Regions from separate parts of the Streptomyces sp. NPDC005494 genome, predicted to be linked through region 1. Evidence: riboswitches for the same ligand, from Rfam matches in the RefSeq annotation. Region 1 holds a riboswitch; each other region holds the start of a gene.
What was found. A riboswitch is a leader RNA that binds a small molecule or an ion and turns the genes downstream of it on or off. The one in region 1 is predicted to bind cobalamin.

Region 1 (4,448 bases):
CGGCCGAGCTGACCAGGGCGGCCGTCAGCAGCGCGGTCGTGCAGAGCAGCACGATCCGGGTGCGGGCCACGTGCACCCCGAGGGACGCCGCCGCTTCCTGGCCGAAGGCGAAGGCGTCGAGGGTTCGGGCGTGGCCCAGGCAGATCGACAGCGTCACGGCCAGGACGGCCGAGCACATCCACACGTCTCCCCAGCCGACCCCGCTCAGGGAGCCGAGCAGCCAGAACAGCACGCCCCGGGTCTGCTCGGCGTCGGCCGCGGTCATCACGACGAAGGAGGTGAGCGCGGAGAAGAGCTGCATGGCCGCGACTCCGGAGAGGACGACGCGGTCGGTGGAGCCACCGAGGGTGTGACTGAGCAGCAGGACGAGGGCGAAGGAGCACAGCGCCCCGGCGAAGGCCCCGGCCGAGACCGACACCGCTCCCCCACCGACACCCAGCACGACGACCACGACCGCGCCGGTGGACGCCCCGGAGGAGACGCCGAGGACGAACGGATCGGCGAGCGGGTTGCGCAGCAGCGACTGCATGACCGTGCCGCAGACCGCCAGTCCGGCCCCGCACACCGCGGCGAGCAGCGTGCGGGGCATGCGCAGGTTCCAGATGATGCCGTCGCGGATCGGTGTCAGCCGCGCGTCGGTGAGGCCGAGGTGCGAGCCGACCGCCGACCAGACGTCAGGGACGGAGATGCGGGCGGGGCCGATCGTGACGGCGACCGCGACGGAGAGGAACAGGAGGGCCACCCCCGCGGCCCAGAGGAAGCCCTGCCGCAGGACGCGGGCACCGGCGACCCTGCCCGCCACGGACGCCTGATCGACGCGTACCTCCGGGGCCTGCGCGGTGCCGGTCACCCCGCGAGCCCGAAGGAGCGCAGCCCGGCCGCGACGCGCTCCACGCCCTCCACGGTCCGGATGGAGGGATTCATGGCCTGCCCGCTGAGCAGGACGTATCGCTTGTGCCGGACGGCGTCCATGTTCTTCGTCGCGGGGTTGGACTCCAGGAAGGCGATCTTCTTCGCCGCGCTCTCCGCCGTCTGCGACTTCCGGGTCAGGTCACCGATGACCAGGACGTCGGGGTTGCGGTCGGCGACGGTCTCCCAGTTGATCTGGGGCCACTCCTCGTGGGTGTCGTCGAAGGCGTTCTCCGCGCCCAGTTCACGCGTGATGACGCCTGGCGCGCCGCAGCAGCCCGCCAGGTAGGGGGCCTCGGAGTTGGCGAACCAGTAGAGCAGCGAGGTGCCGGAGGCGTCGATGCCGTCCGTCGCCTCGGTGATACGGGCCTCGAGGTCGGCCACGAGGGCGTCACCTCGCTCGGGTACGCCGAACACCCGCGCCAGTTCTCGCACTTCGGTGTAGACGCTGTCCATGGTGAGGGGCTTCGTGCGGGAGCCGTCGCCGCTGCCGCTGTTGTCCTTGGCCGCGCAGTCGGCGGGCGAGACGTAGGTCGGTACTCCGAGGTCCTCGAACTGCTCGCGGGGTGCCACGCCTCCCTTGCCCAGGGTCGATTCGAACGAGGCGCTCACGAAGTCGGGCTCCTGGGCGAGGACCTTCTCCGACGAGGGGCGGTTCTCCGCGATGCGGGGGATCTTCGCCTCGGCCTTCTCGAGCCCCTTCATCACGGGGTCGGTCCAGGTCGAGGTGCCAGCGATCCGGTCGGCGAGCCCGAGGGAGAGCAGGATCTCGGTCGACCCCTGGTCGAGGGAGACCGCGTGGCGGGGAGCGGCGTCGACGGTGACGGTGCGTCCGCAGTTCTTCATCGTCACCGGATAGCCGGCGCCCCTCCCGTCCGGTGCGGCTTCGGTGGGGCCGCTGCCGCCGCCGCAGGCGGTCAGCAGGACGAGTCCCGTCAGGAGCAGGGCTGTTCGGCGTACGGTGCTGGCTGTGGGCGGCACGGAGTCCCTCGGCGTCTCTGGGCTCATGCGCGGAGCCCGTACGGAGTTCCGCTCCCGGTACGGAAGCGGTGTGCCAGCAGGTCTTCGGACTCGGGTTCGTCCGGACGGGGCGCCTTCCCGGGGCACCCGAGGGTGTCCCAGTGGCCGTGGCCCCGCCCGTCCCCCTCACCGCTGCGCGTCAGCTCCGGATTCTCACCGGATTCCCTGACTCCACGTGGAGTGTGACTGGCGTCTGCAAGCTATCACGTGGCGCGGCGGCCACCGGCGGGGCCGTGGCCGGTACGGCGGAGGGGCCGTCGCCCTCCGACCCCCCTCCGTACCGGCGGCCGCGAGGCGGTCAGCCCTTGGGGCGAACCGATTCGCCTCTGTCTGGCGAGGGCACGTTCCCCGGGGTGAGGACGGAGAGAGCGGACACCGTGCCCCAGTACGCGAGCAGGACGACGCGCAGTCCCAGGATCTCCAGACCCTCCGCCACCCGGGACCGCCCCCCACGGGGGTGCGAGCCCGTCATCGGGCGCCCGTCCAGGCGGTGTTCCACGGCCCGCGGGGATCGTCGTAGGCGTCGGCGTAGCCGGGTCCGGCGATCGGCCAGTCGGCCAGCAGTTCGGCGGGCAGCGCGAAGGAGTCGGCCAGCTGGGGGGCGTGTTCGGCGACGGCGGCGATCAGTTCCTCGGTGATCTCGGCCAGGGCCTCGGCCTGATCGCTCCTCAGCAGGCCCGCGGCCAGCAGGTCGCCGCTGTTGCGGGCCACCCACTGGGTGGCGAACAGCCGCTCCAGCTCGCCGAGCCGTTCCCTGGCCGCACCTTCGGGCAGGGCGGCGCGAGCCTCGGCGTAGGCCTGCGCGGCATGGCGGTACGCGTAGGCCTCGACGCCGCGCAGGGCGGGCCCGGACGCCGCGTTCCACTGCGCGAGGACCTCGGTGCCGGGCACCCGCAGCGCGCGTGCTCTGGCGCGGGTGAACCAGATGTCCTCGATCGCGGCGAGGAGCCGGACCAGGAAGCGCGGGTCGGAGAGGTCGCCGGGCTCCGTGCCGGGGGCGGCGTCCGCGCGGGCGGGCGGGTCCGCGAGGAGCAGGTCGGCCGCGGCCTTGGCGTAGAGGGCGATGTTGTCCCCCTCCGCCGTGATGGCGCCCTCCACACCCGTGACGAGTTCGGTCATGCCGTTGTTCTCCAGCAGGGCCTGCGCGCCGCAGCGTTCGCGACTCTCGACGATCACCTCGCGGGCCCGCCAGGTGATCCAGGCCTTGGCGACGTCGACGAGCCTCCCCGCCTCGGTGCGGCCTTCCCCTTCCGTACAGCTCTCCCAACGCTCCTGGGCCCTGCGGTGCAGCAGGCTCATGGCGAAGACCGTGGCCATCGCGGAGGCGAGCGGTCCGTGGTGGGTCCGGTGGGCGTTGACCGGTACGGGGGGCGTGCGCCGGGAGCCGGAGATCATCCGGTGGCCGCCGTACCGTACGGCCACCGCCAGGGTCGCGCGGGCCGAGCCCGCCGCGCAGGCACTCATCGAGACCCGGCCGTGGGTGACCCGTCCGATCGAGGTCAGGAAGCGCCGCCGCCTGTCCCCCGGCCCGGTCCGGAACTCGCTTGGAGGCCCGTCGGGTTCGTCGGGCTCGAGCAGTGCGTCCCTCGCCACGAACAACTGGTCGAAGGAGGTCAGGCAGTGGTCCACGGGGCTGCCCATCCGGGCCGGCAGCCGCCGCACCCGGATGCCGGGCAGCGCGCGCTCCGCGTCGGTGAGGTGTACGAGGAAGAGGCGCACCCCGTGGTCCGAGCCGTCGGCCACCAGGCGCGCGGCGACCAGGCCGGACTTGGCTCCGCCCGCCGGGCTGGTGTTGGGCATGAACTTCTGCGCGCCGGCGTTCGGGGTGTGCAGGACGAAGCCGTCCCGCTCACGGTCGTACGTCGCGGTGGTCTCCATGGCGGCGGCGTTGTTGCCGTGAGCCACTTCCGTGCAGAGGAACGTGCCGATGCGCCGCATGGACAGATAGTCCGACAGGTCACGACGGCCGGCTCGGTCGTGGTCGAGGAGGCTGCCGAGGAAGAGGTTGTAGTGGATGCCCGCCACGGTGGTCAGCGCCGGGTCGACCGGGCCGAGCCAGGCGTGCAGCGCGGCCAGGGCACGCGGGTCGGCGGCGAGGCGTGCACCGCTGTCGAGGGAGAGGTTGAGGACCCGCAACCGGTCGTAGGCGAGTTCCAGTCGCTCTTCGGGCGTTCCACCGGGGCGGCGGCGGAACGGTTCTGTGCTGATCAGCCGCTGCCAGAAGCCGTGCTCGCGACGGTGTTCCGGACCGAGGAGGACGCCGGTCAGCAGTTCGGTGGTGGACGGTGGGGCGGTGTCGGTGAGGGTCACGGTCATACGAACTGAACGACGGGGGCGGGGGCGAGGACACCCTGTCACTCTGATGGTCCGGGGAAGGGCGCGCTGGTCAGGGCATCTGCCAGCTCCTCCTCGTCCGGGGGGAGGGCACCGGCCCGCCGGACGGTCACGGCGGCGGAGGCGATCCCGTGGCGCAGCACGTCGGTGAGGGTGGCCGCGTCCATGGAGCGCAGCCGCGCGCG
Region 2 (4,448 bases), on a different contig from region 1:
GGGCGGCCGATGCAGGCCCCGACACCGGTCCAGGGGGAGCCGGGGCCGGTGATCAGCCCGGCTCCGGAGAGTTCGGCCAGCAGGTCGTCCGCCCGCGCGGGCGGGATTCCGGTGAGGACGGCTCCGCGCCAGGGTGTGAGGCGCAGTTCACCGGCGCCGGACAGCAGCCGCCACTGCGCCGGGCCGAGCCGGCCCAGCGGTACCCCCACGGACAGAGCGGCCGCGTGCGGGGGGCCCGGGACGCGTCCGGGGGCCGGGGGCAGGGCTTCGGGCGGCCGGGGCCGGTTCCCCGTCACGCAGGTGATGCCGGCCGGCCCGAACCGTCGTACGACATCGCCGGTCAGCGCGGTGACCGCGGCGGCGGGCAGGTCCTTCGTCCGCCAGGCACCGGTCTCCTCGGCCGCGTCCAGGAAGGCCTCGGCGGCGAGGAGCGCCGCGCGGGGGCCGTCGGCGCCGGGGACGCGGAGGACGGCCTCGCCCTCCCCGACGCGCAGGAGCGCGTCACCGCCGGCGTGGCCTATGAGTGTGAGGTCGGCGCCGAGCGCGTCCACGTCGCCACGGCCGTCGTCGAGGGCGAACAGGAAGCGTCCGGAGAGCGCCGTCGCTCGGTCACTCGCGCACAGGAGCTGGTCCAGCTCGGTCAGCCACGGTCTGACGTCGACGGCTCCGAGGCCGTCCAGCCCCGAGAGCGGGGAGGCGACCACGTTGCGCACGCGCTCGTGGCGTTCGGAGGGCAACAGCCCGGCCCTGCTCAGCAGTCCGGCCAGCTCCGCACCGCAGTCCTCGGCGAGTCCGCGCACCTGCACGTTCCCCCGGGACGTGAGATGCAACTCACCGTCACCGAGCCGCTCGGCGGCCTGCCCCAGCGCCGCCGCCTGACGGGGTGTCAGCACCCCGCCGGGTATGCGGATCCGCGCCAGCGCACCGTCGTCCGCCCGGTGCAGCCGCAGTGCGCCGGGGCACGCGTCACCGCTGCTCCGGGTGCACGCGGCGCCCGGAGACCGGGGCGTAAGGGGGGAGGCGGACATGGCGGCGAGCATACCGACCGTGACCGGGGCGCAGCCCTACGGTCACTGTGACCTACGGGACACCTCGCCGCGGGCCCGGCGCCGGACCGTCGGCCAGAACCCTGGGGCCGTGCCATGACCCCGTCCGGTCCGAACGCCCCCGGCCCGGCTCGCCAGGCCCCGTGTCGTCCGGCCGGAACCCCCTCGGGCCCTGCCGGGCCGGGGGCCGTCTGGTCAGGACCCCCCACCTGCCGCCTACTATGCCTAGCGGCGGTCCGTTCGGCCCGCCATCGCCAGACGGCGACATGGGAGGAAGCCCGGTGAGATTCCGGCGCGGTCCCGCCACTGTGAGCCCGGCCCCGCGAAGGCCGTGCGAGTCAGGAACTCCTGCCGTCCGACACACCGCCCGGGGCGTGGACACCCCGAGGAAGGGCTGACGCCGCATGATCCTGCTCCTGTCGACGTCCGACACAGACCTGCTGAGCGCCCGTGCCTCCGGTGGTCCGGTCGGCTTCCGCTACGCGAACCCGTCCCGGCTCTCCGTCGAGGACCTGCCGCAGCTCCTGGACGGCACGGACCTCGTCGTCGTACGTCTCCTCGGTGGCGTCCGCGCCTGGCAGGAAGGGCTCGACCAGGTGCTGGCGACCGGCCGGCCCGTCGTCGTCCTCACCGGTGAACAGGCCCCCGACGCCCAGCTGATGGCGGCCTCCACCGTGCCGATCGGCATCGCGGCCGAGGCCCACGCCTACCTCGCGCACGGTGGCCCCGCGAACCTGGAGCAGCTGGCCCGCTTCCTCTCCGACACCGTGCTGCTCACCGGCCACGGGTTCGAGCCGCCCGCCCCGGCCCCCGCGTGGGGACCGCTGGAGCGGACCGCCCGGGAGGTCGACGGCCCGACCGTGGCGGTGCTCTACTACCGGGCCCACCACATGAGCGGGAACACCGCGTTCGTCGAGGCGCTCTGCACCGCCGTGGAGGACGCGGGCGCCCGCCCCCTCCCGCTGTACGTCGCCTCGCTGCGCACCCCCGAACCCGAACTCGTCGAGGAACTGCGGGCCGCCGACGCCGTCGTGACGACCGTCCTCGCGGCCGGCGGCACCAAGCCCGCCACCGCGTCGGCCGGCGGGGACGACGAGTCCTGGGACGCGGGTGCCCTGACCGGGCTGGACGTCCCCGTCCTCCAGGCGCTCTGCCTCACCAGCCCGCGTGCCGCCTGGGAGGAGAACGACGAGGGCGTCTCCCCGCTCGACGCGGCCACCCAGATCGCCGTACCCGAATTCGACGGCCGCCTGATCACCGTGCCGTTCTCCTTCAAGGAGATCGACGAGGACGGCCTGCCCGCGTACGTGGCCGACCCCGAGCGCGCCTCCCGGGTCGCCGGGATCGCCGTACGGCACGCGCGTCTCCGCCACATTCCCGCCGCCGAGAAGCGGATCGCGCTCGTCCTGTCCGCCTACCCGACCAAGCACTCGCGCATCGGCAACGCGGTAGGCCTCGACACCCCCGCCAGCGCCGTCGCCCTGCTCCGCAGGCTGCGCGCCGAGGGTTACGACTTCGGGCCGGAGGAAGAGATTCCGGGCCTGGTCTCCGGTGACGGCGACGAGCTGATCTACGCGCTCATCGACGCCGGTGGCCACGACCAGGAGTGGCTCACCGAGGAGCAGTTGGCCCGCAACCCGGTCCGCATCCCCGCCGCCGACTACCGCCGCTGGTTCGCCACGCTGCCCGCCGAGCTCCGCGAGTCCGTCGAGGAGCACTGGGGCCCGGCACCCGGCGAGATGTTCGTCGACAGGTCCCGCAACCCCGAGGGCGACATCGTGCTCGCGGCACTGCGCCGGGGCAACCTGCTGATCCTCATCCAGCCGCCGCGCGGCTTCGGCGAGAACCCGATCGCGATCTACCACGACCCCGATCTGCCGCCCTCGCACCACTACCTGGCCGCGTACCGCTGGATCGCCGCGTCCGCCGACGACAACGGCTTCGGCGCGGACGCGATGATCCACCTCGGCAAGCACGGCAACCTGGAGTGGCTGCCCGGCAAGAACGCCGGCCTCTCCGCCGCCTGCGGCCCCGACGCCGCGCTGGGCGACCTCCCCCTCGTCTATCCGTTCCTGGTCAACGACCCCGGTGAGGGCACCCAGGCCAAGCGCCGCGTGCACGCCACGCTCGTGGACCACCTGGTGCCGCCCATGGCACGCGCGGACAGCTACGGCGACATCGCCCGCCTGGAACAACTCCTGGACGAGCACGCCCAGATCGCCGCGATGGACCCGGCGAAGCTCCCCGCGGTCCGCGCCCAGATCTGGACGCTGATCCAGGCCGCGAAGCTCGACCACGACCTCGGCCTCGAGGACAGGCCGGAGGACGAGGGCTTCGACGAGTTCATCATGCATCTCGACGGCTGGCTCTGTGAGATCAAGGACGTCCAGATCCGGGACGGCCTGCACGTCCTGGGCGGCGCCCCCGCCGGGAAGGACCGCGTCAACCTGGTCCTCGCCGTCCTGCGCGCCCGCCAGATCTGGGGCGGCACGGCCTCGCTGCCCGGCCTGCGCGAGGCACTCGGCCTCGACGAGTCCGCGGCGACCCGTACCGCGGCCGACGAGACCGAGGAGAAGGCCCGCGCCCTCGTCCAGGCGATGGAGGACGCGGACTGGGATCCGGAAGCCGTCACCGGTGTGGCCCAGGGGCTCCCGCAGGCCGTCGCCGACATCCTCACCTTCGCCGCCACCGAGGTCGTGCCGCGTCTCGCCGCGACGACCGACGAGCTGGACCACGCGGTCCACGCGCTGAACGGCGGCTTCGTCCCCGCCGGCCCGTCCGGATCCCCGCTCCGCGGCCTGGTCAACGTGCTGCCGACAGGCCGCAACTTCTACTCGGTCGACCCGAAGGCGGTCCCGTCCCGCCTGGCGTGGGAGACCGGCCAGGCCCTCGCCGACTCGCTCCTGGAGCGCTACCGCGCCGACAACGGTGACTGGCCCACCTCCGTCGGCCTGTCCCTGTGGGGCACCAGCGCGATGCGCACCGCGGGCGACGACATCGCCGAGGCGTTCGCCCTGCTCGGCGTACGCCCCGTCTGGGACGACGCCTCGCGCAGGGTCACGGGTCTGGAGGCGATCCCGTACGAGGAACTGGGCCGGCCGCGCATCGACGTCACCCTGCGCATCTCCGGATTCTTCCGCGACGCCTTCCCGCACACGATCGGGCTGCTCGACGACGCCGTCCGCCTCGCCGCCTCGCTCGACGAGCCCGCAGAGCGGAACTTCGTACGCGCCCACACCCAGGCCGACCTGGCCGAACACGGCGACGAGCGGCGGGCGACCACCCGCATCTTCGGCTCCCGGCCGGGGACGTACGGCGCGGGGCTGCTCCAGCTCATCGACTCCCGCGACTGGCGCACGGACGCCGACCTCGCCGAGGTGTACACGGTGTGGGGCGGCTACG
Region 3 (4,448 bases), on a different contig from region 1:
AGTCGAGGCCGCTGAGCACGGGCGGGCCGTCCTCGTACGCGAAGGACGCACCCCTCAGGGCGAGCAGTGCCGAATCGCTCATGAGAGTGGCCTTTCCAGTGCGAGGGTCAGGACGGAGAGCGCCGCGAGGACGGCGACACTCACGGCCACGAAGCGGGGGGAGACGCGAGCCTCGGGCACCAGGACACGCAGGGTGCCGTCGTATCCGCGTCCGGCCAGCCCTGCCTGGAGTTTCGCCGCGCGGTCGAAGGCCCGGACGAACGCGGTCGCCCCGAGCCCCGCCAGGGACCGCCAGGCCGCGGCCCTGGTGGTGTGCCCGAGCCGCGCCGCCTGGGCCTCCCGTATCCGGCGCACCGCGTCGAGGAGCAGGAAACTCATGCGGTACGTCACCAGGGCGACGTCCACCACGGGCGCGGGCACGCCCGCCCGGACGAGGCGGGGCAACAGGTCGGACATCGGTGTGGTGAAGGCGAACAGCAGGACGCCGAGAGAGGCGGCCGAGGTCCGCAGCAGCAACTCCCCGGCGCGGGCAGGCCCTCCGGCGGCCGGTGAGACGAACCCCTCGGGGCCCCCGACCTGCACGAGGAGCGTGGCCGCCCCGGTGACACAGAAGCCCAGGGGCACCCGGTACGCCCGCCACAGCCGGCGGGCGGGCACCCCTGCCGGGCCCAGGAGCGCGGTGAGCGCGGTCACGAGGACGAGCGCGGCGCCGGGCCAGGGCGGCAGCGATACGGCCAGCACGGTGAGTCCGAGACCGAGCACGGCCTTGTCCAGGGGATGGCGGCGGCGCCAGCGACTGCTGTGCGCCGCCGCGTCGATCGGCAGCACGTGTCCTCAGGCCCCCCGGGCCGTGGACTCTCCGGCACCGCTCGCGCCGTGGGCCGTGTCGAGCTCTGCCCTGGTGCGCAGTTCGCCCTGCCTTCGGCCGCGCCGCAGACCGAAGTAGTAGGCGAGGACTCCGGCCCCCAGAGCGGCCTGGAGGGCGAACAGCGCGGACTCGATCTCACCGGACGGCGGTTCGTAGAGCGGGGAGAACCAGGGTTCGTAGCCGGGGTCGATCTCGGTGATCGCCGTCTCGGCCTGGGCGTCGGCACCCGTGAACGGCTCCTTCTCGTCGTCGCCGAGGCCGAGGGCCAGAGGCAGGACCGCCAGCGCGGCCACGACGAGCAGCAGCAGAGCGTTGATCTTCGTGTTCCTGGTCATCACGCCACCGCCTCGGTCTCGGTCCTGCGGGCCTTGTCACCCTTGCCGGTGAGGAAGATGCCGAGCCTGGTCAGCTCGCCCTTGCTGGACTGCACCAGAAGACGCATCACCAGCACGGTGAGCAGCCCCTCGCTGACCGCCAGCGGCAGCTGGGTGATCGCGAAGATGGAACCGAACTTGCCGAGCGCGCCCACGAATCCGCTGCCCGGGTCGGGGAAGGCGAGCGCCAGCTGCACGCTGGTGACGCAGTAGGTGGACAGGTCCGCGACGAACGCGGCGAAGAACACCGCGACCATCAGCTGGACGCCGAAGCGGCGCAGCAGCCTGTAGAGCGCGTACCCGGCCCAGGGGCCGACGACCGCCATCGAGAAGACGTTGGCGCCGAGCGTGGTCAGGCCGCCGTGGGCCAGCAACAGGGCCTGGAACAGCAGGGTGATGGTGCCGAGCACCGCCATGATCGGTGGGCGGAACAGGATGGCACCCAGCCCCGTGCCGGTGGGATGCGAGCAACTGCCCGTCACCGAAGGCAGTTTCAGGGCGGACAGGACGAACGTGAAGGCCCCGGCGGCGCCGAGGAGCAGCGTGCTCTCGGGGTGTTCCCGGACTTCACGCGTGAGTGAGCGGACTCCGTGGACGACGAACGGCGCGGACGCGACACCCCAGGCGATCGCGTGCGCCGGGGGGAGGAAACCCTCGGCTATGTGCATGGCTCAGCAGACCCTCTCCAGCACCTCGTGGATGGTTGAAATGCCTTGGCCGGTCTCCTGGCTTACGGGTGACACCGCCCGTGCTCCGCCTTCCCGGGTCCGAGGACCCAGTGGCTGCCCGTGAGGGCTGGAGCCGGACTTCCCGATCACAGTGGCGAGGGCCGCACCGGCATCACACCGATTTCCCGTTCACCAAGGCGTGGTGACACTAGTGCCAGGCCGGGGACGGTGACAAGCGGCCCCGGCCCGTACCTGCGAACGGGTGGCAGTTGCGAACCGACTCGGTCAAGGCTGCGGACAGGCGCGTAGGCACCGCTGCGTGGCTTCAGCAGGCACCGTGTGCGGCATGGTCCTCCCGCGCGATCCGCGCGTGGGTGGTCACGCACTGTGATGTGTACCACCCATACGGGTCGGCGCCGGGTGTTTGCCGCCCCGCTGATGGGTAAGGGGCACGGTGGCCGCCGGAGCCGACAATCCGGTGTATAGATCGTAAAATGCAACAGATGAGGAGGGATCGATGTCCTCGAAGCGACGTCGTAAGAAGAGGGCCCGCCGCAAGAACGGCGCGAACCACGGCAGCCGTCCGCAGTCCTGAGGACACGCCGACGCATCGGGGGGTGGCATGCGCCGCCCCCCGGACGCGTTCCTCGGACCCTGACGAGGAAGCTCTCGCGGTCCGGCGGAGGCGCCCGGCCGTGTGCGTCGGTCACGTGCGGAACCGTGCACCGAGCAGACTGACTCAGGTGCCGCGGCCGGCCCGGCCAGGCATCGGCTCGACGTCATGGAAGGAACACGTGATGGCAACGCTTCCGGAGGTGCAGGCCCTGCTGGGCGAGCCTCGGTTCAACTGGCCGGACCCGGCTCCGTGGACCGAACTCCAGCGGGAGTTCGGTGTGGAGTTCCCGGCGGACTTCCGTGAGATCGTCGACGCCTACGGCTCGATCGAGATCAACAAGCAGCTGTATCTGAAGCATCCCGCCAGTCACCTGCTGCACGACCTGGGGAGATTCATCAGGGAGAATCTCGAACTGTGGCGCGAGGAGGACATGGCGGAGTTCCTGCCGAGTCCGGTGGGGTCGAACCCCGGGGAACTGATACCGGTGGCGACAGCCACGACGGGTGAGGCGGTCTTCCTCCGCGTTCCCGAGACCGACTCGTCGCCCTGGCGGGTCGTGGTCCAGGAGTTCGACAGTCCGGCCTGGACCTGCCACGAGATGACGTTCGGCCAGTGGCTGCTGGCCTATCTCGCGGGCAACGACGTGACGTTGTGTTCCCGGAACTTCGCGCCGGACGGACCGTACTACGACTTCCTGCCCTGAGAACGGCCACGGTCGGTCCGGCACATCCCCGTCCTTCACCCGGGTCCACCACCGGGCGAACCTCATGACTGCGCAGGTGCCCCTTGTGGCACGAGACCAGGTCGTTGCACCGGTCGATGACCGAGGCGAAGAACTCGACCAACGCGCGGACGTCGCGACCGGCCCTTCGTCGCAGTACTCGTCGTCGAACGCTCAGAGCCACATGAAGAAGTCCGGGCCGGGGTGCAACCGCCACTGAGCGGCCGGGCCCCGGAGCCGATCGTCTTCGCGGCTGATGGTCTGAAGTCACCGCCATGTGCGGACGGCCGCTTCCCGGTCCGCCGGGCGGACGATCAGGCCAGCAGCTGATTGCGGTGGGAGGCGCGACGTGCGGCCGCCAGCAAGGCGTGGATCTGGGGCCCTGCCTGGTCGATGCGGGACACGGCCTTCGCGAATGGCAGGCGTGCGTCGCGGTGGGTGCCGGGGTATTCGAGGCGCAGCGTCACTCCGTAGCGGTCCATGGCCAGCGGCAGGACGCGCACGACGCGCACGACGCCTTTCTCCGGCAGCGGCTGCACGAGGCGGAGAAGCAGCGGGACGAGTTCGCCGTGCTCGTCCACGAGATGGGTCAGCATCCCCGCCTCGCTGGTGGCGATCGGGTCCGGCTCGGTCTCCTGCAACCCGTCCAGCGTGACGAACGTCCGTCCCGTGTGGTCCTCGAGAACGGCCTGGCCGAACTCCATGCAGGTGCTCTGGGTCGTCTCCGTGCTGTACCAGGTCGCGAGCAGCCCGGTGACGGTGACACGGGCGCGCATGCGGTCCCGCACGGGCGTGGGGGCGATGTCGGTGAACTCCAGCCGGACCGGGATGCGGGGGCCGGCGTGGGTTTGGCCGGACTCCTGGGGTTCGTGCAGGTGGATGTGGCCCATCGCGCCGGTGCCGTCGAGGCGGTGGATCTCGATGGGGTCGAGCCCGTCACTGACGACCGTCATGGAGTGGGCCGCCATCAGGACGGACAGCACTCGTTCGGCCGGAGTCGGCAGCGTGGCGCGGGAGTTGAAAGGACGCATCCAAGTTCTCCAGGGGAGCGGGGTGGGGAGACCTCATGGCGATTGCTTAGGTATGCCTAACCTAACTTATCTCTCCGGGCTGGGGGTAGCGCGGTGCTGTTTCCGTGAGTAATTTCGGGGCGGCACGGCCCGGGACGGCCGGGCTCATGAATGACGGGCGGCGTCGGTCC

Region 2: linked by a shared signal. The riboswitch ahead of cobN (cobaltochelatase subunit CobN) and the one ahead of ACFYQ6_RS32215 (ABC transporter substrate-binding protein) in region 1 are both predicted to bind cobalamin.
Region 3: linked by a shared signal. The riboswitch ahead of ACFYQ6_RS21635 (energy-coupling factor ABC transporter permease) and the one ahead of ACFYQ6_RS32215 (ABC transporter substrate-binding protein) in region 1 are both predicted to bind cobalamin.

The regions. Positions count from the first base shown of each region.
Region 1 covers NZ_JBIAJR010000014.1:138,119-142,566, forward strand. Annotated here, with positions in the region: gene ACFYQ6_RS32210 (FecCD family ABC transporter permease) at 1-802, opposite strand, end outside; gene ACFYQ6_RS32215 (ABC transporter substrate-binding protein) at 847-1,917, opposite strand; cobalamin riboswitch at 1,948-2,135, opposite strand; gene ACFYQ6_RS32220 (acyl-CoA dehydrogenase) at 2,398-4,245, opposite strand; gene ACFYQ6_RS32225 (carbohydrate kinase) at 4,284-4,448, opposite strand, start outside.
Region 2 covers NZ_JBIAJR010000006.1:354,198-358,645, forward strand. Annotated here, with positions in the region: gene cobG (precorrin-3B synthase) at 1-1,040, opposite strand, end outside; cobalamin riboswitch at 1,262-1,417, shown strand; gene cobN (cobaltochelatase subunit CobN) at 1,451-4,448, shown strand, end outside.
Region 3 covers NZ_JBIAJR010000007.1:218,221-222,668, forward strand. Annotated here, with positions in the region: gene ACFYQ6_RS21620 (energy-coupling factor ABC transporter ATP-binding protein) at 1-82, opposite strand, end outside; gene cbiQ (cobalt ECF transporter T component CbiQ) at 79-828, opposite strand; gene ACFYQ6_RS21630 (energy-coupling factor ABC transporter substrate-binding protein) at 835-1,203, opposite strand; gene ACFYQ6_RS21635 (energy-coupling factor ABC transporter permease) at 1,203-1,910, opposite strand; cobalamin riboswitch at 1,940-2,144, opposite strand; gene ACFYQ6_RS21640 (50S ribosomal protein bL37) at 2,428-2,505, shown strand; gene ACFYQ6_RS21645 (SMI1/KNR4 family protein) at 2,708-3,229, shown strand; gene ACFYQ6_RS21650 (DUF2470 domain-containing protein) at 3,562-4,278, opposite strand.